DNA from 3 places in the Neobacillus sp. SM06 genome. Region 1 is predicted to be linked to each of the others. Evidence: predicted binding sites of a transcription regulator. Region 1 holds the regulator's gene; each other region holds the start of a gene.

The links. The regulator CtsR, encoded in region 1, represses protease genes until heat stress. The targets are predictions, from matches to a motif close to ATGGTCAATAAAGGTCAAACA.
Region 2: a site for CtsR is predicted at 4,343-4,363, ahead of clpP (ATP-dependent Clp endopeptidase proteolytic subunit ClpP). Genes of this name have one in related genera too.
Region 3: a site for CtsR is predicted at 3,621-3,641, ahead of clpB (ATP-dependent chaperone ClpB). Genes of this name have one in related genera too.

Annotation. Positions count from the first base shown of each region.
Region 1 is NZ_JBNWEO010000017.1:140,359-150,530, reverse strand. Features, by position in the region: gene radA (DNA repair protein RadA) at 1-124, opposite strand, end outside; gene clpC (ATP-dependent protease ATP-binding subunit ClpC) at 228-2,663, opposite strand; gene ACQYAD_RS14010 (protein arginine kinase) at 2,677-3,750, opposite strand; gene ACQYAD_RS14005 (UvrB/UvrC motif-containing protein) at 3,751-4,290, opposite strand; gene ACQYAD_RS14000 (CtsR family transcriptional regulator) at 4,624-5,085, opposite strand; gene ACQYAD_RS13995 (IS6 family transposase) at 5,253-6,692, shown strand; rRNA gene rrf (5S ribosomal RNA) at 7,666-7,782, opposite strand; rRNA gene ACQYAD_RS13985 (23S ribosomal RNA) at 7,864-10,172, opposite strand, start outside.
Region 2 is NZ_JBNWEO010000005.1:69,795-79,966, reverse strand. Features, by position in the region: gene gap (type I glyceraldehyde-3-phosphate dehydrogenase) at 1-773, opposite strand, end outside; gene ACQYAD_RS00570 (sugar-binding transcriptional regulator) at 827-1,849, opposite strand; gene ACQYAD_RS00565 (glutaredoxin family protein) at 2,001-2,234, opposite strand; gene rpoN (RNA polymerase factor sigma-54) at 2,256-3,551, opposite strand; tRNA gene ACQYAD_RS00555 (tRNA-Arg) at 4,071-4,142, opposite strand; gene clpP (ATP-dependent Clp endopeptidase proteolytic subunit ClpP) at 4,370-5,029, shown strand; gene ACQYAD_RS00545 (HPr family phosphocarrier protein) at 5,078-5,335, opposite strand; gene whiA (DNA-binding protein WhiA) at 5,366-6,316, opposite strand; gene ACQYAD_RS00535 (gluconeogenesis factor YvcK family protein) at 6,402-7,388, opposite strand; gene rapZ (RNase adapter RapZ) at 7,385-8,278, opposite strand; gene ACQYAD_RS00525 (NUDIX hydrolase) at 8,298-8,756, opposite strand; gene trxB (thioredoxin-disulfide reductase) at 9,211-10,170, opposite strand.
Region 3 is NZ_JBNWEO010000013.1:448,821-458,992, reverse strand. Features, by position in the region: gene ACQYAD_RS07325 (molybdopterin molybdotransferase MoeA) at 1-838, shown strand, start outside; gene mobB (molybdopterin-guanine dinucleotide biosynthesis protein B) at 826-1,380, shown strand; gene ACQYAD_RS07315 (YwiC-like family protein) at 1,606-2,328, shown strand; gene ACQYAD_RS07310 (Crp/Fnr family transcriptional regulator) at 2,360-3,052, opposite strand; gene ACQYAD_RS07305 (YjzC family protein) at 3,366-3,545, shown strand; gene clpB (ATP-dependent chaperone ClpB) at 3,656-6,250, shown strand; gene ACQYAD_RS07295 (YjzD family protein) at 6,359-6,544, opposite strand; gene ACQYAD_RS07290 (hydrolase) at 6,767-7,495, shown strand; gene ACQYAD_RS07285 (hypothetical protein) at 7,575-8,402, shown strand; gene ACQYAD_RS07280 (BMP family ABC transporter substrate-binding protein) at 8,583-9,536, shown strand; gene ACQYAD_RS07275 (hypothetical protein) at 9,577-9,822, opposite strand; gene ACQYAD_RS07270 (beta-ketoacyl-ACP synthase III) at 10,007-10,172, shown strand, end outside.

The sequences.
Region 1 (10,172 bases):
ATCCTGTCACTTCGACTTCTTCCACCATTTTGTTCCACTCTCCACAGCCAGGGCATTTTCCCATCCATTTGGGTGATTCATAGCCGCATGCCTGACACATGAACTTCGTTTTTCTTTTTACCATCAACTTTCTTCCTTCCATTAAAAATACAAAGAGGTACACGATGAACAATATTTACGTGTACCTCTTATCAGTTTCCCTTTAATAATGGTTAAAGTGTAAACCTTTATTTGACAAGACTTGTTTGTGTCCGGACAACAAACTCATCATCAGCTACATCAATTACCGTATGCTGCCCTATTTTTAATGTTCCTCTTAAAAGCTCTTCTGAAAGGCGGTCTTCAATGTGCTTTTGAATCGCACGGCGAAGCGGACGTGCTCCATATTCCGGATCATAGCCTTCTTTTGAAATTTTATCTTTCGCTGCATCTGTTAATTCAATCGAAATATCCATTTCTTTTAGACGTTTAATTAGCTGATCAGATAGCAGCGTAACAATTTCCTGTAAATGTTTTTTCTCTAGCGCATGGAAAACAATGATTTCATCAATCCGGTTTAAGAATTCAGGGCGGAATGCTTTTTTCAGCTCTTCCATCACCTTGCTCTTCATATCTTTATAATCCTGCTCGCCGTCTTGAATATTAAATCCAACGTACTTGTTCCGTTTAAGAGCCTCTGCGCCCACATTGGAAGTCATAATCAAAACGGTATTGCGGAAATCAACGGTTCTGCCTTTTGAATCTGTTAAGCGGCCATCTTCCAATACTTGCAATAGAATATTGAAGACATCTGGATGCGCTTTTTCTATTTCATCAAGCAGAATAACGGAGTAAGGCTTTCTGCGAACTTTTTCCGTTAATTGTCCGCCTTCTTCATAGCCGACATATCCCGGAGGTGAACCGACTAGCCGTGATGTTGAATGTTTTTCCATATACTCCGACATATCAATGCGAATCATCGCATCCTCGTCGCCAAACATTGCCTCGGCAAGGGCACGGGCAAGTTCTGTTTTACCAACACCAGTCGGACCAAGGAAGACAAATGAGCCAATTGGCCGCTTTGGATCCTTTAATCCTGCCCTCGCACGGCGAACAGCCTTCGACACTGCTTTGACAGCCTCTTCTTGACCAATCACGCGCGAATGTAAAATCTCTTCCAAGTTTAACAGCTTTTCTGTTTCTGTTTGTGCCAGTTTGGAGACCGGGATTCCCGTCCAGCTGGAAACGACGTTTGCAATATCTTCAACTGTAACTTCACTATTTTCTTGTCCTTGTTTTTCTTTCCAGTTCTTTTTCGTTTCTTCGAGCTGTTCACGCAACCGCTGTTCCGAATCTCTCAATGAAGCTGCTTTTTCAAATTCCTGGCTTTGCACTGCTGCATCCTTCTCTTTTCGGACTTCTTCCAACTTTGCTTCCAATTCCTTTAGATTCGGCGGCGTTGTGTAGGAACGAAGCCGCACTTTTGAACCGGCTTCATCAATTAAGTCGATTGCTTTGTCCGGTAAAAAGCGGTCGGAAATATAGCGGTCGGACAGTTTAACCGCTGCTTCAATCGCATCATCTTTAATGGACACGCGATGGTGAGCCTCATAACGATCCCGCAAACCTTGTAAAATTTGAATCGATTCTTCAAGGGTCGGTTCATCAACACGGATTGGCTGAAAACGCCGTTCCAGTGCAGCATCTTTTTCAATGTATTTCCGATATTCATCAAGCGTCGTTGCTCCGATGCATTGCAGCTCGCCTCGGGCTAAAGAAGGCTTTAGAATATTGGAGGCATCAATTGCACCTTCAGCACCGCCGGCACCAATTAACGTATGAAGCTCATCAATAAACAAAATAATATTGCCTGCTTGACGGATTTCGTCCATTACTTTCTTTAAGCGATCCTCAAATTCACCTCGATACTTTGTGCCTGCAACCACGGTTCCCATATCAAGGGTCATAACGCGCTTGTCACGCAGAATCTCTGGGACTTCATTATTCACGATTTGCTGGGCAAGCCCTTCAGCAATCGCCGTTTTTCCAACGCCCGGTTCGCCGATTAAGACGGGGTTGTTTTTCGTCCGGCGGCTGAGCACCTCAATGACCCGCTGAATTTCTTTTGCACGGCCGATGACTGGATCCAAGCTGCCTTCACGGGCAATTGCGGTAAGATCGCGGGCAAGGCTGTCTAATGTTGGGGTATTCGCATTTGCCGATGCACCGCCTTGGTGTCCTCCAGTTTCGTTGCTTCCTAATAACTGCAGGACTTGCTGACGTGCTTTATTCAGGCTTACTCCAAGATTGTTTAGAACCCTTGCAGCCACACCTTCGCCTTCCCGGATTAATCCGAGTAAAATATGCTCTGTTCCGACATATGAATGTCCTAGCTTGCGTGCTTCATCCATTGAAAGCTCAATCACTTTTTTAGCCCTTGGTGTATAATGAATCGTTTGTGAAGTATCTTGGCCTTTCCCAATTAAATTTTCTACTTCTTTTTGAATTTTTTCTGCTCCAAGGCCAAGACCATAAAGAGCTTTTGCAGCAATTCCTTCACCTTCCCTTACTAGTCCAAGCAAAATATGCTCCGTGCCAATATTGTTATGTCCTAGACGAATTGCTTCTTCCTGTGCCAACGCCAACACCTTTTGGGCTCTTTCAGTAAAACGGCCGAACATCATATTGATTTCCTCCTTACTTTTTATCTTGTTCCATCATTAACCTTTCCCGAATAAGGGCGGCTCTTCGAATATCCCGTTCATGCGGTCTTAACGGCCCGCCGGCATACAGCTGAAGAAAACCCGGTTGAGTTAAGATCATTAATTCATTTAAAATAGTTTTGGAAACATTCTTGATGTATCCCATATCAATCCCAAGTCGAACGTCTGATAAACACCTTGCTGCTTCTTTCGTTTCAATGATGCGGCTGTTCGTCAAAATCCCATAAGATCGATACACCCTGTCTTCTAATTGTATGTCCGAAGTTTTTCGTAATGCGTCACGCGCAGACCTTTCTTGAGAAATCAATTGGCTAACAACACTTTGTAAATCTTCAACAATATCCTGTTCCGATTTTCCCAATGTTATTTGGTTTGATATTTGGAATATATTCCCTAACGCTTCACTGCCTTCACCATATATTCCTCTTACCACTAATCCTAGCTGATTAATCGCCGGTATGATCCGATTCAGCTGCTGGGTTAAAATTAACCCTGGCAAGTGCATCATAACGGATGCCCTTAGCCCAGTTCCTACATTTGTCGGACAACTGGTCAAATATCCACGCTCTTCATCAAACGCATAATGTAGGCGCCCTTCAAGCCAGTCATCCATATCATTGGCTGTCTGTAAAGCTTCAGAAAGCTGCAGACCCGGAAATAAACATTGGATTCGAAGGTGGTCTTCCTCGTTGATCATTATACTTACTTCTTCATTTTCTGTTACCAGGCAGGCTCCATATGGTGAATCTTCTGCCAATTGAGGGCTAATGAGGTGTTTTTCAACCAACACCCTTTTTTGCAGTGGCTGCATTTCATCTATTTTCAGTAATTCCATTGATCCATATTTCTTAAAACCTGCTTCTTTATGAATCTCTTCCATTTTTTCAATGACAGCTTTTGCTTCTTCATGAGAAAAAATGGTTGGAAATTTAAATTCTTCAAAATTCCGAGCCAAACGAATGCGCGAACTTAAAACAATATCTGAATCAGGCCCTTCTTCACTCATCCATGAACTAATTGCTTGACTGATAAATCGTTCGAGTGACATTTATTCTTCCCCCCCTGCCGCTTCTTTCTCAAGGGAACGAATTTCGTCTCTAATTTCAGCTGCTTTTTCAAATTCTTCGTTGGTGATTTTTTCCTTCAACAAACCTTTAAGCTCTTCAATTTTTTTGCGCAAGTGAATCCCCCCACCTGCCCGCTTTGGAATTTTCCCGTGATGTGCCCAATTCCCGCCATGAAGCCTTCTTAATACAGGCTTGAGCTGTTCTTTAAAAGTCTCGTAGCAATGGGAACACCCGAAGCGGCCTGCATTAACAAATTGCGGATAGGTCATGGAACACTTTTCACATTGCAGTACTTCCTCTTGGTGAAAAGCATTTTGATTGGGGTGTTGGAAGGCGGGCTCCATATTCAAAATGCCTGCTAGTAAATTGTTAAATGAAAAACCTGAACCTCCGTGCAGCATAAACATTTCACCTTTTTCTTGGGCACATTTCTCACAAAGGTGAACTTCCGTTTTTTCTCCATTTACGATTTTCGTAAAATGAAGCGTTGCCGGGTTTTGATTGCACTCCTGACAGATCATTTTTCCCCCTCCAGCTCGCTTGGCATTAAATCAGAATTAGTAACGATATATTTTGTATGCGCAATTCAACTGTACTTCAAATTTTGTTCAAAAGTCTTGTCAATCGCCGAGTTTTCTTTAACATTATCATTTGCATTGATTAAGTTCGTTACAATATAGCAGATTTCCTGCTTTCTGCCATTGATGTTTCCCTCAATAACATTGATTATAATGGGGCTGGCATTTAACCTCGGCTAACCCTGCAAACAATCCAAGTTTGTGATTACTGTAAATTCGGATCATATTATAAACAGATTTTCTCAGCTGTCTTTTCTGCCTACCTGCTGCTGCTGTTTATTTAAATTTTAATGTTGTCAACATCGCTTTAAGCATCCGTGCCCTCAGTTCATCCCGATATGGCAATTCGATGTAAAGAACAGATCTGTCGATAACACTAAGCATAATTTTCGCTTCTCTTGTTGTAATAATTTCCTCTTGCACAAGCCGATAAATAACATCTTCGGCACTTGCCTGGCTAATCCTGTTATCAAAAAGTGACAATAAATGGTCAATTAGTTGGGCAGCATCATGAGATTGAACTTTCATGATTCGAATATAGCCTCCGCCGCCGCGTTTGCTTTCGACGATATATCCCCGTTCAATAGTAAATCGAGTATTAATGACATAGTTTATTTGAGATGGTACACACTGAAATTTATCCGCAATCTCACTTCTCTTAATTTCGACTAAATCCTCTTCACTCATTTCTAAGACATGTTTTAAATAATTTTCAATGATATCGGAGATGTTTCTCATCTACGCACCCCCTATCTGACTTTGCGTATTGTCAAAAGTTATATATTAAAAAGTTAATAAATCCTTGATTTAGTGGGCTTTAAAATGCAAAAAACTTGCCACCCCCTAAAATCTAAGGATAATTGAGGTTACCCCACACACAACATCCCAGATTGGAAGTGACAAGTTTGTACCCTCAATTATTAACTTATTTAATGGAATTTATCAAGCATCAAGATCAGGTAATTCGAACATTACTTACACTTCTCGTTGGAAAGGGTATGTTTGAAAAACCTGAAGAAACGCCTGTTAATAAACCTTATCGAAAACTTCAAGTCGATGAACTTCCTATCATCGAAACCTTTGAAAAACTTGATTATCAAAAACTCCTCACCGATTATCTTGAGAAAAACGGTAAACCCTTAAAACCGGTTCAAAGACGTTCAAATACAAAAGCAATTGTACCTAAGTCAATGAACTGTCCAGCGTGTGGTGCTCCATCGGATTATCTTTATGCCAATAATGGAGGCAAAGGACAGTATCAATGTAAGGTATGTTCCTGCCTTTTTAACAATAAGAGTCGTTATTTGAAAGAGGCTATTCTTAAGTGCCCTCATTGTTCAAAAACCCTTGAAAAAGTTAAGGAGCGACAAGATTTTGACGTGTTCAAGTGCAAAAATAACGATTGTCCCTATTACCAAAAGAAACTAAACGGCATGTCTTCCAAAGAAAAGAAACGGTTTAAAAAGGATCCGCAGGCATTTAAATTACGATACATTTTTCGCCGGTTTCACCTTGATTTTAAGCCTCTTTCCAAGGAATCACCTGAACTTCCAGTAGTGGATTTGTCAAAGATTTACGCATCTCCACATACATTGGGGTTGATTCTAACTTACCATGTCAACTATGGCCTTTCAGCTCGTAAAACAGCTGCCATTATGCAGGATGTCCATGGTGTATCCATTTCACATCAAACGATTTTGAACTACGAAAACAGCGTCGCTCTTTTGCTTAAGCCATATATTGATCATTACCCTTACGAGCTTTCCGATCAATTTTGTGGCGATGAAACCTATATTCGAGTGAATGGTCACTGGCATTACTTATTTTTCTTTTTCGATGCGGTGAAGAAAATCATCCTTTCTTATCCGGTCTCACCGAATCGAGATACGGTTTCCGCTATTCGTGCAATGGATGATGTCTTATTGAAGATGAAAGAGATTCCAAAAGATTTAACCTTTGTGGTAGACGGAAATCCGATCTATCTGCTAGCCCAACATTTCTTCGCACAGCACGGCATTTCCTTTGATGTGAAGCAAGTGATTGGGCTGACAAACGACGATCCTGTTTCGACGGAATACAGACCTCTTAAGCAAATTATCGAGAGACTTAACCGCACTTTTAAGGGCAACTATCGTTCCACTCATGGCTTTGGGTCGGAACATGGTTCAGTTTCTTTTGTCACGTTGTTTGTGGCGTACTTTAATTTCCTTCGTCCACATGCAAGTTTAGAGGGCAAAGTCCCGGTAGTGAATCCAGAACTATCAGGGCTTCCTACAATGCCCGCGCGATGGACAAAGTTAATGGAATTAGCTCAACGCTGGATTATCCAGCAGCGGTCTACCTAACTTTTTGTTTAGCAGAGCCCTTGAATAAAACTAGCATCCGGCGAAGCGAACTCTTGACAAACCGAACTAGCCAATGGTTTAAAATGGAAAAACCAAGGGCTATTTAGCATGCCTTCTTTTTGTCCCCGTCGCCCTTGGTAAAGTAAACGCAAACCATTGGCGTGTTTGTCAAGAGCGGTTGCGGGGGCATACCCGCCCAGTAAATGGAAGAAATATTAAATCGCTAGGTAGTTTTCATAGAACTTTTGACACTACCTGACTTTGACTATATTTGACATTAATTATACATGAAAAACCAATGCCGGTGCAACGGTCTAATACTAAGATATTTTCTCCAACTATTTGAAGTGCAAAACCTGTTCCTTGCTAAAAAAATGGATCTTATGATTGGTGAGGATTTGAGCAAGAGTTGGACAGATGGACAAACAAGAAAAACCGGGCAAAAACCGCCCGGTCCTTTTTAGTTTGGCGGATAAACGAGGTCTGTTGATTTCCGCTCCAGGCACTCGCTTTCCGGGGGGCGTGCGGGGGAACCAGTAGTACCATTTCACCCTGAAAAATAGGGGAATTGGCCATTAGGGAAGCTAGTTATGACCGTTTTGACCCAAAAAACAGGAGAATTGGGCATTAGGGAAGCTAGTAGTGACCGTTTTGACCCAAAAAACAGGAGAATTGGGCATTAAGGAAGCTAGTTATGACCGTTTTGACCCAAAAAACAGGGGAATCGGGCATTAAGGAAGCTAGTTATGACCGCTTTGACCCAAAAAACAGGAGAATTGGGCATTAGGGAAGCCTCTAGTGACCATTTATCTTGATAAATATGAGAATTGGACTCCTTCATTTTTATTGGTATCTTTATGGCGATAAACGTCTCTATAAACCATTTTTTACCTTTTAATAGTCAAGAGATAAGTTAAGATATAAATTCTGATATTACAAAAAAGACAATCCTTTAAGGATTGTCTTTTTCTTTGCCTGGCAACGTCCTACTCTCACAGGAACTTGCGTTCCAACTACCATCGGCGCTGAGAAGCTTAACTTCCGTGTTCGGTATGGGAACGGGTGTGACCTTCTCGCCATTGCCGCCAAGCTATTTTGTTGAGGTTCATTCCCTCAAAACTAGGTAATCAAGAAGAAGTAAAAGAAGAACGAGTTCGCGCATTCAACTACATTGGTTAAGTCCTCGATCGATTAGTATCAGTCAGCTCCACACGTCACCGCGCTTCCACCTCTGACCTATCAACCTGATCGTCTTTCAGGGATCTTACTAGCTTGACGCTATGGGAAATCTCATCTTGAGGGGGGCTTCATGCTTAGATGCTTTCAGCACTTATCCCGTCCGCACATAGCTACCCAGCGATGCCTTTGGCAAGACAACTGGTACACCAGCGGTGCGTCCATCCCGGTCCTCTCGTACTAAGGACAGCTCCTCTCAAATTTCCTGCGCCCACGACGGATAGGGACCGAACTGTCTCACGACGTTCTGAACCCAGCTCGCGTACCGCTTTAATGGGCGAACAGCCCAACCCTTGGGACCGACTACAGCCCCAGGATGCGATGAGCCGACATCGAGGTGCCAAACCTCCCCGTCGATGTGGACTCTTGGGGGAGATAAGCCTGTTATCCCCGGGGTAGCTTTTATCCGTTGAGCGATGGCCCTTCCATGCGGAACCACCGGATCACTAAGCCCGACTTTCGTCCCTGCTCGACTTGTAGGTCTCGCAGTCAAGCTCCCTTGTGCCTTTACACTCTACGAATGATTTCCAACCATTCTGAGGGAACCTTTGGGCGCCTCCGTTACTCTTTAGGAGGCGACCGCCCCAGTCAAACTGCCCACCTGACACTGTCTCCCACCCAGAATTTGTGGGTGCGGGTTAGAATTTCAATACAGCCAGGGTAGTATCCCACCGACGCCTCCACCGAAGCTGGCGCTCCGGTTTCTACGGCTCCTACCTATCCTGTACAAGCTGTACCGAAATTCAATATCAGGCTACAGTAAAGCTCCACGGGGTCTTTCCGTCCTGTCGCGGGTAACCTGCATCTTCACAGGTACTATAATTTCACCGAGTCTCTCGTTGAGACAGTGCCCAGATCGTTACGCCTTTCGTGCGGGTCGGAACTTACCCGACAAGGAATTTCGCTACCTTAGGACCGTTATAGTTACGGCCGCCGTTTACTGGGGCTTCAATTCAGAGCTTCGCTTTGTGAGCTAACCCCTCCTCTTAACCTTCCAGCACCGGGCAGGCGTCAGCCCCTATACTTCGCCTTGCGGCTTCGCAGAGACCTGTGTTTTTGCTAAACAGTCGCCTGGGCCTATTCACTGCGGCTCTTCGGGGCGTGAACCCCAAAGAGCACCCCTTCTCCCGAAGTTACGGGGTCATTTTGCCGAGTTCCTTAACGAGAGTTCTCTCGCTCACCTTAGGATTCTCTCCTCGCCTACCTGTGTCGGTTTGCGGTACGGGCACCTTTTATCTCGCTAGAGGCTTTTCTTGGCAGTGTGGAATCAGGAACTTCGGTACTCGATTTCCCTCGGCATCACAGCTCAGCCTAATGTCAGCGGGATTTGCCTCACTGACAGCCTAACTGCTTACACGCACATATCCAGCAGTGCGCTTACCCTATCCTCCTGCGTCCCCCCACTCGCTCAAACGATAAAGAGGTGGTACAGGAATATCAACCTGTTGTCCATCGCCTACGCCTTTCGGCCTCGGCTTAGGTCCCGACTAACCCTGAGCGGACGAGCCTTCCTCAGGAAACCTTAGGCATTCGGTGGATGAGATTCTCACTCATCTTTCGCTACTCATACCGGCATTCTCACTTCTAAGCGCTCCACCGGTCCTTCCGGTCCAGCTTCAACGCCCTTAGAACGCTCTCCTACCGCGGACACCATCGGTGTCCACCCACAGCTTCGGTGATACGTTTAGCCCCGGTACATTTTCGGCGCAGAGTCACTCGACCAGTGAGCTATTACGCACTCTTTAAATGGTGGCTGCTTCTAAGCCAACATCCTGGTTGTCTAAGCAACTCCACATCCTTTTCCACTTAACGTATACTTTGGGACCTTAGCTGGTGGTCTGGGCTGTTTCCCTTTTGACTACGGATCTTATCACTCGCAGTCTGACTCCCACGGATAAGTCTTTGGCATTCGGAGTTTGTCTGAATTCGGTAACCCGATGAGGGCCCCTAGTCCAAACAGTGCTCTACCTCCAAGACTCTTGCACGTGAGGCTAGCCCTAAAGCTATTTCGGAGAGAACCAGCTATCTCCAAGTTCGATTGGAATTTCTCCGCTACCCACACCTCATCCGCGCACTTTTCAACGTGCGTCGGTTCGGGCCTCCAGTAGGTGTTACCCTACCTTCACCCTGGACATGGGTAGATCACCTGGTTTCGGGTCTACGACCACATACTCTTACGCCCTGATTAAGACTCGCTTTCGCTGCGGCTCCGTCTCTTCGACTTAACCTTGCATGTAATCGTAA
Region 2 (10,172 bases), on a different contig from region 1:
TTTACTTCTTCAACTGTAACGTCTTTGTCCAATTCAGCAACTAAGTCAACGATTGACACGTTTGGTGTTGGAACGCGCATTGCCATACCGTTTAATTTTCCTTTTAATTCAGGAAGAACCAATGCAACAGCTTTTGCAGCACCAGTAGAAGTAGGAATCATGTTCTCAGCAGCAGCACGGGCGCGACGGTAGTCTTTGTGTGGCAGGTCAAGGATTTGCTGGTCATTTGTATAAGAGTGAACAGTTGTCATCATACCGCGTTTGATGCCGAACTGGTCGTTTAACACTTTTGCAAATGGTGCCAAGCAGTTTGTTGTACAAGATGCATTCGAAATCACATGATGGTTTGCAGCATCGTATTTGTCTTCGTTAACACCCATAACAATGGTAATGTCTTCGTTGTTTGCAGGTGCAGAGATAATGACTTTCTTCGCGCCAGCTTCCAAGTGCTTTGCAGCATCTTCGCGTTTTGTAAAGCGGCCGGTAGATTCAACGACTACTTCTACGCCAAGGTCTCCCCAGCCAAGTTGTGCAGGATCGCGCTCTGCGATAACTTTTACTTTTTGGCCGCCAACAACCAAATATTCACCATCAACGGTAACATCTTCTGCAAGAGTCCCATGAACGGAATCATATTTTAAAAGATGTGCAAGCATCTTTGCATCTGTTAAATCATTGATTGCAACGATTTCAACATTTGAATTTTTAAGAGCTGCACGGAACACATTGCGTCCGATACGTCCAAATCCATTAATACCTACTTTAACTGTCATGAGAAATTTCCTCCTTTTTTGTGATGCAGAATTAAAATTTATTTAAAAAGGGGTTACCCTTTTAATAACTGGTTTGCCGCACCTTCATCGGTGATTAAAATCGTGGATGAAGGAGCTTGCTTCAGATAGGCGCGGATCGCTTTTGCCTTCGACTTCCCGCCTGCGACCGCAATCACATTTGGAATGCGTTCGAGATCATCGAGCTGCAGGCCAATGGTTGCGACTTTATGGACAATTTCGCCCGCTTCGTTGAAGTAATAACCAAACGCTTCCCCGGTTGCTTTTTCCTTTTTGATTTTTTCCAAATCTTCAGGGCTCGTTTTTCGGCGTCTGGCCATTGTCATAGCATCTCCAATCCCGTGCAAAACCATGCTTGCCGACTGGATCAGACCGAGTACTTCATGAATGGCTGGCTCTCTGATCAATGATTCATAAATGTCCGGGCTGACCTGATCAGGGACATAGAGAACCCGATGCCTGGAGTTGGTATGTGCCGCCATATTGGAGCAAATCGTGTTTGCCTGATTCTGGACGTCTTCGCCGATTCCGCCGCGTGCCGGGACAAAAAGCAATTTCTTTTCGCCAAGTTCAGGGGTAAGCATTTCAGCAACGGCAGCCATCGTGGAGCCGCCAGTCACAGCGATGATATTTTCTCCGTTTAGCAGCACTTTCATGCAGGATGCACAAGCCTTCCCAAGCTCATTTTTAACCATTGGAGACTCATCTACATCGCCCGGCACAATCATTACCCTATGGATCCCGAGCCGATGCTTTAGTTCCATTTCCATTACGTCTATACCCTTAATTTCCCGCATAATGCCTTCAAGATCTTCCAGCAAGTTCTTTCCTTCAAGCGTTAACCGCATTCCGGCACTGCCTGCTGTAAGTAAGTTTTGATCCTTAAGGAATTCTACCTCACTCCGAAGTGTTCTTTCTGTAAAACCAAGGCTTGCAGCAAGGCTTCGTCGGCCAACAGGTTGCATCAAACCTATGTACCTTAGAATGGAGTAGCGTTTCTGAATAACTTGTAAAAGATCGGGTAATAATTTTCGTTGAATATCAATAAATTCCCGCATGAATTCATGCCCCTTTAATTACATGTAGTTGGTCGGTTCACATCCCGCGTAGACGTATTATGTCCCACTACAATCAAAAAAAATTACCCCTGGCACATTTTTCATTCTAGCAGGAGTACTATGCGATTTCAACTATTATCCTTTGGGTTTTTCACTGCAAACGTTTACTTATGTCAAACTTGTTAACAAATCCATATGTGACCACATCCCCGTCAATTACAACAACGGGAATCATCAAACCATATTGCTCTGTGAGCTCATCACTTTGCGCGATATTTTTTTCTTCAAATGAAAAAGAAAGTTCGTTTTTCAATTCCATTAAGTCTTGTTTTGCTTTTTTACATAAATGGCAGCCGTCACGGGTGTACAAAATAATATGGTGCATCGCCCACATTCCTTTCGATCGTTAATACCGTTTCCGTTTGGCGGAAGATGGAATTCCTAACTGATCGCGGTATTTAGCAACCGTCCTCCGCGATAGCAGAATCCCGTCGCGATCTTTTAGTAAATCAACCAGCTCTTGATCTGAATAGGGCTTTTGCTTATCTTCGCGATCTACAAGGCGCGCAATCAAATTTTTCACCTGAGAAGATGAAGTGCTTTCATCTGAAACAGTCTGAACCGTACTTGTAAAAAAGAATTTTAACGGGAAAGTTCCATTTGGGGTCTGCACATATTTTTCCCTTACAGCACGGCTGATTGTCGATTCATGAACGGCCAGCTCGTTCGCCATTTCCTTCATTGTCATTGGCTGCAAAAATTCCGGGCCTTTTCGAAAAAAATCCAGCTGTTTTTCAACGATTTTTAAAACGACTTTCTTCACCGTTTCTTTTCGTTGTTCAATGCTCTTGGCAATCCATTGATAGTCTTGATACTTTTCCTGCAAAAATTGCTGCACGTGCCGATCACCTTGAGCCGAAAACTTTTGATAATATTGGGTATTGAACTCGATTTTCGGCAATGCTGCCTCCCACAAACGGACGGAAAAATCGCTACCATCCCATTCAATCACTGCATCCGGAATCAGGTATGGTGGTGAAGCAGCCGTATATCCCGCGCACGGTTTCGGATTAAGTTTCTGGATAAAGTCCGAGACCGCCTGGATCTCCTTTAATGTAACCTGCAATTCTTTCGCAATCATTTTCCACTTCTTTTCAGCGAACGGAAAAAAATAATTCTCAAGAATCGTGATCGCCAGTTCATTTTCCGGTTCCTTCCGTTTTACCTGCAGCAGCAGGCATTCTTGTAGACAAGTTGCTCCAATTCCGGCTGGTTCAAGCGTTTGAATGATGGCAATGCTTCTTTCGACCATCGCCTGAGGGACATGCAATTTTTCCGCAAGTTCCTGTACTCTCCCTCTAAAGTAACCGTTTTCATCTAAGTCTCTAATCACCATCCGAATGAGAGCCAATTGCTCAATCGAATACTTTTTGACGTCTAATTGGTCAATCAAATCGTCTTCAAGGGAAAAAGGGGTATCCGCAATTTGCTCCACCCAATCGGTTTGTTGTTTATCGGTTTTTACTCGTTTTGCCCGCTGGCGTCTTTCGATTGTGAAAAGGGGATTTTCCAACGCCTTCGCTTCCAAAAACTCGGTCAGTTCCTGTGTTGAGTATTGCAGCAGCGCAATCGCCTGCGTCAATTCTTGTGTCATCGCCAATTTCAATGTCTGCTGCTGCCATAAACCAGTCTTTAAATCCATCTTCGCACCCCCTTTCTCTATTTTACATGACGATGATGATTTGGTGTAGGGGGGAAAAGAAAGGGGTATTGGTTGGGGGTAATTCAGCATGGATTAATTTCTAAGATATGTATTTCATTTTTTTTGAATTAGAGATCTGCTACTTTATAAACCATGTCTTTTAAGAAATAATCTATTTTTTCATGATCTTCTTTTAACCTCTGCCCGAACTGCTTATAAGAAGAAAAGAAACATGTAAAATCTTCAATTAAGTGAGGATTTACTTTCGATATTTGCAACAATTTCATCCATTGTCCTTCCCTTTTATCTATTTATTTCAAGACTTTTTGTGAATTGACTTTGATTGTACCATTTTTAATCAATAGTATTGCAATAAAAGATCTTCATCATTTTAACAATTTTTGCATTTTGTTCACAGATAAAATGATAGCTATCAAAAATGCAAAAGAATACAAAGAAAAAAAGTTCCTATGCCTGTACAAAACTCTTACAAACATAGGAACTTATTTGTTTTTCGTACGCCCTCGTCAGGACTCGAACCCGAATTTCAAGAACCGGAATCTTGCGTGCTATCCGTTGCACCACGAGGGCAAATAATGCAAGCGACTTTTATATTATATGCGATGTTTGTCCGTTTTGCAAGGGGGGAAATGTTTAAAACCTGTAAACTTGGATATGATGAATTTGAGGTCTTTTTACTAATTAAAAATTTGTGGCAGTCTTCCTTTTTGGTCAAGCGCTTTAAGCTTACGAAATTCTTCAAAGTTTGTCGAGCGAAACAAGAGCTGATTTGTTTGACCTTTATTGACCATTAGTGTATGATTACAGTACGAACGATTTTCAAAACAAGTTACATATTAAAGGAGGAACAGGCAATGAATTTGATCCCTACCGTAATCGAACAAACCAACCGGGGTGAAAGAGCCTACGATATTTATTCCCGTTTGTTAAAAGACCGCATCATTATGCTCGGCAGCGCAATTGATGATAATGTTTCCAACTCGATTGTAGCACAATTATTGTTTCTAGAGGCGGAAAACCCGGAAAAGGATATCACCCTATATATTAATAGCCCAGGCGGCAGCATTACTGCCGGGATGGCGATCTACGACACGATGCAGTATATTAAACCGCAAGTTTCAACCGTTTGCATCGGTATGGCTGCATCCATGGGGGCCTTCCTTCTTGCAGCTGGTGAAAAAGGCAAGCGCTATGCCCTTCCAAACGCGGAAGTGATGATCCACCAACCACTTGGCGGCGCACAAGGCCAGGCGACTGAAATCGAAATTGCGGCAAAACGGATTCTTTTCCTTCGTGAAAAATTAAATACGATTTTAGCAGAACGCACAGGCCAGCCGCTTGAAGTCATCCAAAAAGATACGGATCGCGACAATTTCATGACCGCTGAACGTGCTCTTGAATACGGCTTGATCGACCACATTATTACCCGGAATGAACAGTCAAAAGAAAAGAAATAAGTTTTGACTAAGAAAAAGAGTTTGACAAATCTTTGTCAAACTCTTTTTTTAATTTTCTTTTTGAATATAATCGCTTAAAGCTGCGATGGCAGCCTGTTCGTCATCACCATTGGCAATAATGCTAACCATTGACCCGGAACCAACCGCAAGGCTCATTAACCCCATAATGCTTTTCGCATTTACCTTTTTTCCATCCTTTTCAAGAAATAGTTCAGCTGAAAAACGGTTTGCTTCCTGAACAAACAGGGCAGCCGGACGGGCTTGAAGTCCGGTTTTTAATCTTACTTCCACTTGTTTTACGACCATTTTTTCCAAAACCTCCTCAATTTTTTCTATCTATTTTTTCGGAACCGTTTCACCGGCTCTGATTTTCTCCGCAATTTCATCGATTTTTCGCAAACGGTGATTGATTCCCGACTTGCTGATCGCACCCCCGGAAACCATTTCCCCTAACTCCTTCAATGTTACATCCTGATACGTTACTCGGAGTTCGGCAATTTCCCGCAATTTTTCGGGCAGCACCTGCAGCCCGACTGTCTGCTCGATAAACCGAATATTTTCAACCTGTCTGAGCGACGCGCCAATCGTCTTATTTAAGTTGGCCGTCTCGCAATTGACAAGGCGGTTCACCGAGTTGCGCATATCCCTGACAATTCGGACGTCTTCAAAGCGGAGCAGTGCATGATGGGCACCAATCACGTTTAAAAATTCCGTAATTTTTTCGGCTTCTTTCAAATACGTGATATAGCCTTTTTTTCGTTCAAGCGTCTTGCTGTTCAGCCCAAACATATTCATTAATTCACATAAAGAGTCATTATGCTCCTTATAAAGTGAAAAAATTTCCAAATGGTACGATGACGTCTCCGGGTTGTTAACGGAACCGCCGGCAAGAAAAGCACCCCTTAAATAAGAACGCTTACAACATTTCTTTTTGATTAAATCTGTTGAAATATCGTGGATGAAGGTAAATCCTTCGCCAAGGATTTTTAAATCCTCCAAAATTTCTCTTGCCTGCTGGGCGAGGCGGACAATGTAGACATTGTTTTTCTTTAGCCGCATTTTCTTGCGTACGAGCAGTTCTACTTGCACATCATAGCTTTTTTTAATGAGGGTATAAATTCTTCTGGCAATCGCCGCGTTTTCCGTTTGAATATCGACTACCAGCTTGCGATTCGAGAAGGATAGCGATCCATTCATGCGAATTAATGCGGAAAGCTCGGCGCGGCTGCAGCAGGATTTAACCTCAAGCGTCGTTAATTCTTTTTTCGTTTCCGAAGCGAAAGACATCCTTTCACCCCCCTACTTGCTGGCACTATTGCCATTCATCCGCTTCTCTTACTGCATTTTTTGAAAAAAATCAGCCAGCCATCTATTAATACGCTTCAAACCGATTTTTGGTTTCAGCAATTAGTAAATTATATAAAATTTCGGCCACCTTTTTTGGGTCATGTCTCAGTGCTCCATGCTCCAAAATAGCAATATCACCATGGACAACTTCCAAGCCTAACTCAAATAGTCGCGGAAGATCGTACTGAACTGGGTGTGCCAGTTCTTTTTTATACCGAAGCACAACATCGGCTGGAATCTCTTCATTGTTGACTAAGATCGTATCGATAAAGGGACAATCCAGATGGTCAAAAATGGCCTTAACGTGGTCGCTTGCTGTGAATCCAAGTGTTTCACCCGCTTGTGTCATCAAATTGCAAATATAGACTTTTTTCGCGCGTGAGCGGCAAACTTCTTTCCCTAGCATGGGAACAAGCAGGTTTGGAAGAATACTTGTATACAAACTTCCTGGGCCAATAATAATCAAGTCAGCCTGGCGAATCGCCTGTATCGTTTCCGGAAGCGGCTCAATGTCGTTAGGCGTTAAAAACACCCTGTGGATTTTTTTACCCGAATAGGGAATTTTCGATTCACCGGACACAACCGTCCCATCTTCAAACTGGGCATTTAAGACAACACTTTGATTCGCTGCCGGCAATACCTTGCCACGCACATTCAACACTTTGCTCATTTCTTGTATCGCATGAACAAAGTTCCCTGTTATCGATGTCATCGCAGCCAAGATCAAATTTCCTAATGAATGGCCGGATAGTTCATTGGATGTTTTGAACCGATGCTGGAACATCTCTTCAATCAAGGGTTCCACATCCGATAAAGCAGCTAAAACATTGCGAATATCACCTGGAGGAGGAATATGCAAATCATCGCGCAATCTTCCTGAACTGCCGCCATCATCTGCAACCGTTACAATTGCGGTAATATCAACAGGGTACTTCTTCATCCCTCTTAATAAGACAGGGAGGCCTGTTCCACCGCCAATGATGACAATTCTAGGCTGTTCCAATTGACTCATTTTGTCGTGTCCTTTCTCCTCTCAATGTCACGGTGCGTAATTTGGGTATGGTAATCTTTTTCAAAATGGCGACCAATATATTCCGCCAGAGCGACAGAGCGATGCTGCCCTCCGGTACACCCAATCGCAATTACAAGCTGGGCTTTCCCTTCTCTCATATAATGAGGAAGCATAAAACTGAGGAGCTCTGTCACTTTTTCCAGAAATTTTTGTGTTTCACTCCATTTTAACACATAGCTGGATACATCTTCATCCAAGCCCGTTTTTGGCCGCATATGCTCAATATAATGCGGATTGGGTAAAAAACGCACATCGAATACAAGATCAGCATCGATCGGAAGTCCGTATTTAAAGCCAAACGACATGACATTGACGGTAAAAATGGTTTTCTTGTTCAACGAAAATTCGTTTAAAATCTTTTCACGAAGTTCGCGGGGCTTCATTTGCGATGTATTGTAAATCAGCTGGGCTCTTCCTTTTAACTCCTCAAGCAGTTCCCGCTCCAGCTGTATTCCTTCAAGCGGAAGGCCTGACGGTGCAAGGGGATGGGTTCTCCGTGTTTCTTTGTAGCGCCGAACAAGCGTTGAGTCGTCTGCATCCAAAAACAAAATTTGCGGTGTCACCCATGAAGTTTCTGCCAAATCATCCAATGCTTTAAAAAGGTGATCAAAAAATTCCCGACCGCGCAAATCCATTACAAGCGCTACTTTATTCATCTTATTCCCGGATTCCTTCATCAGTTCTAAAAATTTCGGCAGCAAAGTTGGCGGTAAATTGTCAACACAAAAGAAGCCCAAATCTTCAAAGCTTTGAATGGCTACGGTTTTTCCCGCTCCGGACATCCCTGTAATGATGACCATTTGCGTATCGCTTGTCGAACCGGTACTCATTTTAATTCCTCCTATTTAATCAGCTCGGATCCAATCGATAGCTTATTAGTTCAAAATCGTGTGTATACGTAAACGTTCCATAGATGATCCCTTTTCCGTGAACCATGTAATCAAGAATATGGTGATCGCCCGGTGCCATTGGCAAAGAAGCAATTTGATCAATCGGCTGCCAAGCCAGTTTACCCTCAACACTTTCCTCAAAACGCACTCCATCCGAGTCCGTCGCCATGAAGGTAAACATCATCCACTCGGAAGTGACTTGATTGTTTTCTTTCATAATAAAGGTAAAAACGCCTTTTAGTTGTGGATTTTTCAGATAAATTCCTGTTTCTTCCCGGAACTCCCGAACACAGGAATCGCGTACGGATTCCCCAGGTTCCATCTTGCCGCCTGGAGCCACCCACCAGCCGCGCCGGGGCTTTTGAAGCAACAACACTTGATTATCCCGCAACAAGACACAATTGGTGACACGCTGCATCTTCCTCACCTCAACCGCTATGTACAACTTTTTCGTAAAATAAGCTTATTGATTCTTTTCATTATACTATTTTTCAAATTCAGTCACAATGAATAACAAATTTGTTGTTTTTGTTACTAACGGTGCTGACCTGCAATTTTTGATTGGCTAAAAAAAGAACACAGGTGGTTCACCTGTGCGAAAAGGATTATATTTTAAAGGGGGTCAATTACTAATATTATCATACCCTGCCAATATTTCACTCTTGTTACAAAAGAATTAAAAGCCGGTAACGTTTTTGTGAAGTTTTTGTAGTTAGCCCCGTAACTGGGGTGAGGAAGGGGCCCCAATGACCAATTTGTCGAAAAATCTTGTGAAACGGGCGTTTGAAAGGTACTCTAACGGCCGGTTTGTCGAAACAAAATTGAGAAACGGGCGTTAGGATGGTACTCTAACGCCCGTTTTGCTGAAAAACCTATTTTGCTTTCGCCGCTTCTTTTAGCTCTTCAACATAGTGCTGAGCACTTTGCGCGGCGATGCTGCCATCACCTGTAGCGGTCACGATCTGGCGCAACGTTTTTTCGCGGATATCGCCGGCAGCAAAAATGCCGGGAACTTTTGTTTCCATTTGCTCATTCGTTTCAATATAGCCGTTTTCATTGGTAATTCCAAGGCTTACAAACGGCTTTGACAACGGCAGCATGCCGACATAGATAAAAACCCCGTCTGCTGGGAATTCCTGTTCAGAACCATCCACGGTTGATACAAGGGTTAAGCTTCCCACTTTGCCCTCTTTCGCATGAATTTCTTTTACAGTGTGATTCCAAATAAAATCGACCTTTTCATTGGCAAATGCCCGATCCTGCAAAATCTTTTGGGCGCGCAGCTGATCGCGGCGATGCACGATGGTAACTTTTGAAGCAAAGCGTGTTAAGTAAACTCCTTCTTCAACCGCAGAATCACCGCCTCCGACAACAACCAGCTCTTTGCCTTTAAAAAACGCTCCGTCACAGACTGCGCAATAAGAAACACCGCGTCCGCCCAGTTCTTTTTCACCGGGAACGCCTAATTTTTTGTATTCTGCGCCTGTTGCAATAATAACAGAATACGCTTTGTATTCTTTTGAACCGGCAACGACCGTTTTGTATTCACCGTTATCAACGATTTCTTTAATATCGCCGTACGCGTATTCCGCGCCAAATTTCTTCGCATGGTCAAACATTTTTGTTGATAAATCCGGCCCTAAAATACTTTCATACCCTGGATAGTTTTCCACTTCTTCCGTATTGGCCATTTGGCCACCTGGAACGCCGCGCTCGATCATCAGGGTGCTTAAGTTTGCACGTGATGTATAGACAGCCGCAGTCATGCCGGCAGGTCCTGCCCCTGCGATGATGACATCATAAATTTTTTCATCGGACATGGTTTTGTTCACTC
Region 3 (10,172 bases), on a different contig from region 1:
TGTGTCCTTTCGTGCTGAGGATGCAAAAGAAGGCGAAGTGTTGGTGAAAAAGGGGACAAGGATTAACCCTGGTATTCAAGCAATGCTTGCAACATTTGGCTATGCGATAGTTCCAGTTGCCAAAAAACCGATCATTGGCTTATTCGCAACCGGCACAGAATTACTTGAAGTCGATGAACCGCTCGTTCCCGGAAAAATACGCAACAGCAACTCCCATATGATTATCGCCCAAATTGAAAGGGCGGGAGGGGAAGTACAGTACTTCGGCAAACTGCCTGATGTGTTCGATACATGCTTTGAAGCAGTTAAGGATGCGATTGAAACAGTTGACCTGCTCATAACCACCGGGGGGGTCTCTGTAGGTGATTTTGATTATTTGCCGGCCATTTATGAAAAGCTTGGGGCAAAAGTGTTGTTCAACAAAGTGGGAATGCGTCCTGGAAGTGTGACAACCGTGGCACAGTACAATGGCAAAGTTTTGTTCGGTCTATCCGGCAATCCATCTGCCTGCTATGTTGGGTTTGAATTGTTTGCCCGTCCGATCATTCGGACAATGCTGTTTTCACCAAAACCGCATTTACGCAAAGAAAAAGCTGTTCTTGGCGCCGATTTTCCAAAAGCGAATCCTTTTACCCGCTTTGTCCGCAGCACTGTAACGATCGAGGAAGGCAGGTTAAAAGTATCGCCGAGTGGTGTGGATAAATCAAATATTATTATGAGCCTTGCAGGCGCCAACTCGCTGATGATTCTTCCTGGTGGCACAAGAGGGTATGAAGTAGGAACAGATGTGGAAATCCTGCTGCTTGAGGATCAAACCGGCAGTGAGTGGCCTTGGTAAATCCTTTTATTTTCCAAGTTGTTGGTTACCAAAATAGTGGAAAAACGACGGTTGTTTCCACATTGATAAAGGAATTGAACAAGTTGGGCAGGCAGGTGGCGGTGATCAAGCATCATGGTCATGGCGGCCGGCCTGAAGTCGTTGAAACGAAGGATTCTGTGCAGCATGTAGTTGCTGGCGCCTTAGCGGCAGTTGTTGAGGGTGGCGGGAGGTTGATTCTGCAAGCGGATCAGCCGTCATGGAATTTAGCCGATGAAATTCAGCTAATCCGTTTCTTTCAGCCTGACATCCTTTTAATTGAAGGTCACAAAAAGGAAAATTATCCAAAACTATTGCTGGTAAAAGAAAAAAAAGATCTTGAATTACTTCATTTCATCAGCAATATTAAAATCGTGCTGGCGTGGGAACAAGCATTGCAAAAACAGATTGAATCCATCTCCACTGCTCCGTCCTTTCTTCTCAATGACCAGCAAGGGGTAGCCTGGACGGTTCAATACATTGAGGAGCAAGTAAAGAGGATTCCTTCTCAGTCGAAAAAATGACAATTTTGTTACAATTTTAATGCAATTTCCTGCTGCTTCCGTTATACTAGAAGTAGGGGAAAATATGTTTGTTGATATAGAATCGGAAAAAGAAGGCGGAAGCCTTCTTTTTTGCATTGAAAAAGTTAATAAAATCGCCAAAATGGCTTCGATTCATGTGACATCTTTCACTTAATTTTCCTGATTCCTGACTTATAGTAGGGGTGAGTGAAAGGAGGGTGGAGGATGAAATTATTTATGCCAAAACAACACGGAGCCTGGGCAATGGTGACGGTTCCATTCTGGCTTGGTGTGATCGCAGGTGGATTTGTTTGGCAGGATGTTCCGTTTTTTCTTGGATGGGTGTTATTATACTTGGCTACCTATCCGATGCTTCTTTTATTTAAAAAGAAGAAAACGGCCTTCTATATTGGCTGGACAACGCGCTATTTGATTCCGGCTGTACTATTATTACTGTTTCCGCTCGCTGAAAATCCAGCAGTCGTTTATTTTGGTTTGCTGATGATTCCTTTTTTTATGATCAATGCTTTTTATTCTTCCCAAAACAAAGACCGTGCGTTTATGAATGATTTAAGTGCGATTTTTGCCTTTTCTTTTGCCAGTCTGGCAAGCAGTTTTTTAAGCAGCCGAATTGTCACTGGTGAATCCATCTTTGTTTTTTCCGCATCCGTGCTTTTTTTCATTGGCAGCACTTTTTATGTCAAAACAATGATACGTGAAAAAAAGAACCCGCAGTTTAAATGGCTTTCTTGGATCTATCACTTGATCCTGCCGTTGATTTGGCTGGCGTTTGGCTATTGGATCGCAGCTATTGCTGTTTTGCCAAGCTTGCTCAGGGCAGTTGGTTTTTACGGCAAACCGCTCTCAACCAAAATGGTTGGGATTTATGAAATTGCAAATGCAGCACTTTTCTTTGCGGTCATGGCTGTTCAAATCATCGTAAACTAAAAACAGCCCATAGCAGGCTGTTTTTGTATCATCAATCGATTCTGCAAATTTCAATCGGACAGTTTTCGCAGTCAATTTCAACTTTTAAATAATCAAGATCGTGTATAGTGATCGTTCCTTTATCAACTGAGATTACATTCGCTTTGCGCAAATCACTTAACAGCCGGTTGACCACTTCTCTTGACGTGCCGCAGAAATTTGCCAATTCTTGGTTTGTTAACGGCAGCTGAATTAAGATGCCGTTAGCGGTGTTTATCCCATAGCTGTTGGAGATTCGGATTAAAGTGGAATACAATGCACCTTTTTTCCCGTGAAGAACTAAGTCGCGAAATTTCGTTTGTGATTTTCGATATTGGAGGCTCATCCATTTCATAAATTCCAAGGCTAGCGGTAAGTTATGCGAGAGCTTTTCTTCAAGCGTGTCTTTCATGATTACAGCTACTTCTCCGCTCTCTGTAACCCTTCCTGTTAATAAATATCGCTGCGATGGACAAAATAAATCAATCTCGCCAATGATATCGCCGGTTGTGCACATTCTTAAACTCAATTCCCTACCGTCTGGAATCACTTTAGTCAAATGAACCATGCCGCTTTTGAGAATAAAAAGCTCATTTGCAAAGCTTCCTTCTTGGAACAGAAAAGTTCCCTTTTCAATTTTTTTTATGTGATGGACCAATTCGAAAAGTTCACTTATGGATGCCGGTAGCTCTTTGACCGTTTGCATATTGTAACCACCTTTATAAGGGGCGAACTGAATCGCTCTTTTAGAATAAACCGTTTTACAGGCTACTAACGAAATATTAATAACATCATTATATTGTTTATTTGCGATTATTCGCAATATTAGCGGGAATGAATTCATAGATTTGTCATAATTACATTTCTATTACCGGGGAAATATTTGTCGAAAGCTGAAAATAGAAAAAAGCCCAACTGGAAATAATAAAGTCAACTGCCAGTACGCGAACCAAGAACGAGCTAGCGGCGCAGTTGCTATAAATGAACGACTGTCTTCAATTTGTAAGGAGGTATGGAAGTTGGGTCAAAACCGTCAATTCAAACCAGGCCAAAAGGCGCCAAATAATGGTGTTTATATTGAAATTGGGGAAACAGGCAGCAATGTCAATCATCCGCAAAAAATCAAGTTGAACGACGGAGATTCGTTTCCGGAAACATCCAATCATAACCGCGTTTGGACGTACAGCAGAAAACCATAAGGCGCGATAAACGTTGAAAAGTCATCGAACTCGATGGCTTTTCTTTCATACATGCATGGTCTATAATGGGGTTAATAGGTCAAAAAAGGTCAAAAAGGAGTGATCGTTTGATGGATTTGAATCAAATGACAGAACGTCTGCAAAAGGGGCTGCTCGATTCACAATCGTTAGCGATCAAATCAAATCATCAAGAAGTCGATGAACCACATTTGTTTGTTTCCTTAATGAGCCAAGAGGAAAGTCTACTTCGTGCTATTTTTGTAAGAGCAGGCATCTCTAGTGAAAAGGTTCTTGAATTTTTGCAGAACGAAATCAAGAAAAAACCGCAAGTAAGCGGTACGGGTGTTGAGCAGGGGAAAGTTTATATCAGTTCAAGGCTGCAGCGGATTTTTGTTCAGGCAGACGAAAAAGCAAAGCAGTTTTCCGATGAGTATTTGTCCGTTGAGCATGTATTGCTTGGAGCGCTTGATGTGGATGATTCCGTACTGAAAAAAGCCTTTCGGCATTTTGGTGGTTCTGCTGCGGAAGTTTTACAAGCAATTAAGGAAATAAGGGGGAATCAGCGCGTGACGTCACAAAATCCTGAAGCAACCTATGAAGCCTTAAAAAAATACGGCAGGGACCTAGTTGCTGAAGTAAGAGAAGGAAAAGTCGATCCGGTCATTGGCCGAGATGCGGAAATTCGCAATGTCATTCGCATTTTATCGAGAAAGACAAAAAATAATCCGGTTTTAATCGGGGAACCGGGTGTTGGAAAAACCGCGATTGTTGAAGGGCTTGCCCAGCGCATCGTTAGAAAAGATGTTCCGGAAGGACTAAAAGACAAAACGATTTTCTCACTTGACATGAGCGCATTGATTGCTGGCGCCAAATTCCGTGGAGAATTTGAAGAACGGTTAAAGGCCGTTTTAAATGAAGTGAAAAAGAGCGAAGGAAGAATCCTATTATTCATAGATGAACTTCATACCATTGTCGGTGCCGGCAAGACCGATGGTGCGATGGATGCCGGCAATATGTTAAAACCGATGCTTGCCCGCGGGGAATTGCATTGCATTGGGGCAACAACGCTTGATGAACATCGTAAATATATTGAAAAAGATCCAGCGCTTGAACGAAGATTCCAGCAGGTACTTGTACAAGAACCAAATGTGGAAGACACCATTTCAATTTTACGCGGTTTAAAAGAACGATTTGAAGTTCATCATGGTGTCAGAATTCATGACCGTGCGCTAGTGGCAGCCGCAACTTTATCGGATCGCTATATTACGGATCGGTTTCTGCCAGATAAAGCAATTGATCTTGTTGATGAAGCATGTGCATTGATCCGAACGGAGATTGATTCAATGCCAACAGAGCTTGACGAAGTCACCCGGAAAGTGATGCAGTTGGAAATTGAGGAAGCGGCATTAAGAAAGGAACAAGATGATGTTAGCAAACGGCGTTTAGAGGTGCTGACAAAAGAACTTGCCAATCTTAAAGAACAAGCGGATGAAATGAAAGGCCGCTGGCTCCAAGAAAAAGAAAGTATCCAAAAATTGCAGGAAAAAAGGGAGCAGCTTGAGAAGCTCCGCAGGGAATTGCAAAAAGCGGAAGATGAATATGACTTGAACAGGGCTGCAGAACTGCGGCATGGAAAAATTCCGCAAGCTGAAAGAGAGTTAAAAGACTTGGAAGCAATGACAGCAGCGCGAAATGAAGAGCGGCTGCTTCGGGAAGAAGTGACAGAAGAGGAAATCTCCACTATTGTCTCAAGATGGACAGGCATCCCGCTTTCAAGATTAATGGAAGGTGAAAGGGAAAAATTGCTCCGGCTTGAAAGCCTTTTGCACAAACGGGTGATCGGCCAAGATGAGGCAGTAAGGCTTGTAACGGATGCTGTCTTGCGAGCAAGGGCTGGGATTAAAGATCCAAACCGGCCGATCGGTTCATTTTTATTTTTAGGACCGACAGGGGTTGGAAAAACAGAGCTCGCCAAGGCACTCGCAGAATCGTTATTTGATAGCGAAGAGCAAATGACAAGAATTGACATGTCCGAGTATATGGAAAAACATACAGTTTCAAGGTTAGTCGGCGCCCCTCCAGGGTACGTTGGTTATGAAGAAGGCGGTCAATTAACAGAGGCTATTCGAAGACGGCCTTATTCAGTTGTGTTGCTTGATGAGGTTGAAAAAGCCCATCCTGAAGTATTTAATATTTTATTGCAAGTGCTAGATGATGGAAGGATTACCGATTCTCAAGGGCGTATGGTTGATTTTAAAAACACGGTGATCATTATGACGTCGAATATCGGCTCGCAACTCTTGTTAGAACGAGCGGAAAAAGAAATCAGTGAGGAAACGTCCAACCGCGTTTTCCAACAATTAAGAGCCCATTTCCGCCCTGAATTCCTCAACCGCATTGACGAAACGATTCTATTTAAGCCGTTATCGATTTCGGAAATTAAAGAGATTGTCGTAAAACTAATCGGCGATTTACAGGAACGACTAAACGATCAGCAAATCGCGCTAAACCTGACGGATGCTGCAAAAGAGTTTATCGCGGCCAACGGATTTGATCCCGTTTATGGAGCCCGTCCACTGAAACGATTTATTCAGCGGAATTTGGAAACCAAATTGGCTCGCGAAATCATCGCTGGCAATGTCCGGGAACATTCCCGTATCCTGATCGATGTTGAAAACGGGGAATTGACACTCAAAGCAGTGTAAAAGACGATCGATAAACCGCGCGATATCAATGCTTTCAGAAAGCGGCACACAACAAATGGTAAAAGGTCATCCTGCTAAATTGCAGAATGACCTCTTCACAAAATTATTTTAATGGCTCTCTTTTGGTTCGTTCGGAATAACGGCTGTAATAATCGCTACAAAAACGGTAAACACAATGGCTAACAAGAGACCGGTTTCAAATTTGTAGGCAATCCCAAGCATTGAGCTGACAACATAGGTTAACATCTGTGTAAGAAGAAAAGCCCAGAATAAAGTCCAAAAATAACGCATCATTCTCACCTCAACTCGATTATAGATCTTTTTCGGATTCCTTGCATCCATACAACTGCCAGTTTCATTTATTAATCTTAACATAAGCGAAAAAAAAGATAAATGTTCAATTGGTTGATTCCGCGACTTTACAAAAATATATGGCAAGTTTGGGCTAATTTCCTTTCAGATTATGTGAACAAACATACAATAGGGTGAGGAAAATATGTAAAAGGAGATATTTCGATGGAAAACCGGAATTTTCAGCTGGATGCAGAGTGGAATATAATCCATTCTCCTGAAAAGCCTACAGGTTTTGGCATCTTACTTATTGGGGATGAACGGCATTTTGTAGATGAAAGCAAAAGCTTCTGGTTGCAGAATGAAGGCAGACTGGCGATGATCAATCAATTGAAAGAGGCAGGGTATACGATTTTTTCCTCAAATCTTTATGGACGTAACTGGGGCAGCGATGAAGCAGCAGAGCTTGCTGTTAGGCTGTATCATTATGTTTTAAGAAGCGAGATCATGAATAATAAAATTCATATCCTTGCCGAGGGAATGGGCGCACTTGTTGCTGTCAAATTATTCGAGAAATTGAAGGGTTCGATCCGCTCAACCGTATTACTCAACCCTATTTTGTCATTAAAGCATCAGTTGGAACAAGAAAAGGAGCATAAATTTTTTTATAAAAAACTGACAAAAGAGATCGAAGCTGCATATAAACAAGATTATCGCCATTTAGAAAAAGAAATTTTTTCAAGCCAGTTGAACGTTGGAGATGAAATCCCGATCAAGCTCATTCAAGTCATGACTGGCGGCAGAAGTTACAACCAAGCAAAATTAAATCAGCAGTTGTTAAAAAAGCAAATTGACAACCATGTTGTGCAAACCAGTTTTATACTGCCTGAAAAAAAGCTGCGGCTTGGCTCAATTATCGTAAAGTTTTATAAAAGCCATGAAAAAGTCCTCTAACCATCCACCCTCCCTTACTGAAGAAATAATCTCGCTAGATTTTGCATAGGATTCATTAGTACTAAGGGAGGAGATTCGGATGGACAAGGCTGTTATCATAGGTGCCTTTGAATTTATTGGATTTTATTTTTGTGAAAAAATGCTTGAAATGGGATATGAAGTACTAGGCATCCATTTTGATGATCAGGATGACAAACTGGTGGAGGAAAAAAAACTTCAAATCGGGAGAAATGCCAATTTTAGTGAAACAAAAATTGAGGATTGGCTGAATGATACCAAACAGGTTTCAGAAAAACAAATTTTTATCTTGGACTTATATGATTTGTATATCGGTCGCCGGGATGCGACATTCCAAAAGCAGCTGGTTGCAACTCAATTGGCTGAATTTTTCAAGAGTCGCAATCAGCTGAATGACACGGTTGTGTTTGTTCTTCCAATTCAATGCCTTACCGTTGATGAACGAAACGATTCCATCGGTTTGCTTAAGGATTTTTTGGAAAAATTCTCTGCTCAAGCGGATATATGCCAGTTCCTGTACTTACCGGCTGTATATGGACGTTGGCAGCCGTCCGTTTGCTGCTTTCAAAAATGTTTCGAAGGGAAGCACGAAGATGTGCAGGAATTGGATGACAGAGAATGGAAGGGCGATGCGCTTTATGCCGATGACCTTATTGGCCCAATGATGGAAATTATTGAGGAAGGAAAACCGGGACATTATTTACTTGAAAGCGGCGAAGCAAATCGATGGAAAAATTGTGCGGAGTTTTTAACTATTCAGTATAGAGAAGACGATCGGTTTATTGCCAGAGAGGGCGATCAGATTCAGCGTGTTTCGCTTCCGAAAAACACGTCCATCCCAGATTCGTTGACAAAACAACAGGAACATTTTAATCGTTCAAGGCGATAAAGGGATACCTTAATCCGTGGGGGTTCTTCCTTCTCGTTCATGCGGGATTGCTGTACCATGCAATAATTTTCTTTTCAATTTACCTTTCCAAGGTTAGAATAATAGTGATTCAATTTAATTTTCAAGAAAAGCGATTCCAAGGGTGAGTAACAGCATCCTTTCAAGAAGGAGATTTATGGAATGATCAAAAGGTTCGGAGTCGTTCTATTAATCCTGCTGGTACTTGGTGCATGCAGTCAGCCGAAGTCAACGGGAAAATTGCGAAATGTGGGTCTGCTCGTTCCCGAGACAGTCAATGACCAGGTATGGGGAACAAAAGGCTTCAAAGGAATGTTAAAAATCCAGTCCGATTACAAAGTGGATATTTTTTATAAAGAAGGCATGAATTCCGAGGCCGTTGTTGAACGGGCAGTAAAAGAGTTTGACCAAAAAGACGTCAATTTAATCTTTGGACATGGCTCTGAATACGCGGAATATTTTAATAAAATTTCGAAAAAATACCCGCATATCCAATTTGTCAGCTTTAATGGAGATGCAAAAAACGCCAACACAACGAGTTTGAATTTTAAAGGCTATGCGATGGGTTTTTTCGGGGGAATGGTTGCTTCCCATATGTCAAAAAACCATAAAGTAGGAATTATTGCAGCCTACGAATGGCAGCCGGAAGTAGAAGGCTTTTACCAAGGGGCACTTGCTGAAGAGAAACAGACAGCGGTTGACATTCAGTATGTCGGCAGCTGGGATGACAGCAAGAAAGCTGTTCAACTTGCCGAAAAAATGATGCAAAGCGGCGTCGATGTGATTTACCCAGCGGGGGATGGCTATAATGTTCCTGTAATTGAAAAGGTGAAAGAAAAAGGCTATTACGTGATCGGTTATGTTTCGGATCAATCGGATTTAGGGGAAACGACCGTGTTGACCAGCACGATCCAGCAAGTCGATGCCCTTTATGAAAAAGTGGCTAAAGACTATAACGATGGAAAATTAAAATCAGGGAATTTATCGTTTGATTTTCAGGATGATGTCGTTACATTAGGAAAGTATAGTCCGCTCGTGGATAAAAAATTTATCCGTAAAATGAATAAAAGCATCGAAACGTATAAGCAAACTGGAAAATTGCCGAACAGCCAGTAGATGCAAAAAATGTAAGCTGCCTGAGTTGTTTCAAGGCAGCTTATTTTTTTTGAAAGAGCTGAAGAACTTTCGGATATACTTGCTGAAACAGCGGTTTTAACTGACGGGCTGATTCGACCAATGTATCAATGTTATACATAAGTTCCTCATAATCAATGCCAGTCTGCTGTACCCTTTTTTCTGGAATTTTCCTCGGCCCGAACATAAAACGGGTAAAATAATCCTCTTCCTGCTCGTTCGTAACTGGATTATCATTTTGTGTAAATGAATCTTTAGATTCACTCATCGTTCTTCCTCCACCTTCGAATTTTCCTTATTTTAGTCTATGAACTGGATGATAAAAAGACTGGATATTAGCGGATGCTAAGAAGGAATTTAAAGGTTGCTTTTTTTCATCAATGTTTGATAAAATTAGTACCAAGTCATAATAATTGATAATAATATATTTTAATAAAAAGGAGATGCGGGATATGAACGCAGGGATTGTTGGGATCGGAAGATTTTTGCCTGAAAAGGTAGTTACAAATTTTGATCTTGAAAACATGATGGATACATCTGATGAATGGATTCGCACAAGAACGGGTATTGAAGAACGCCGAATTGCCGATGATGATACCGATACATCGGATATGGCGT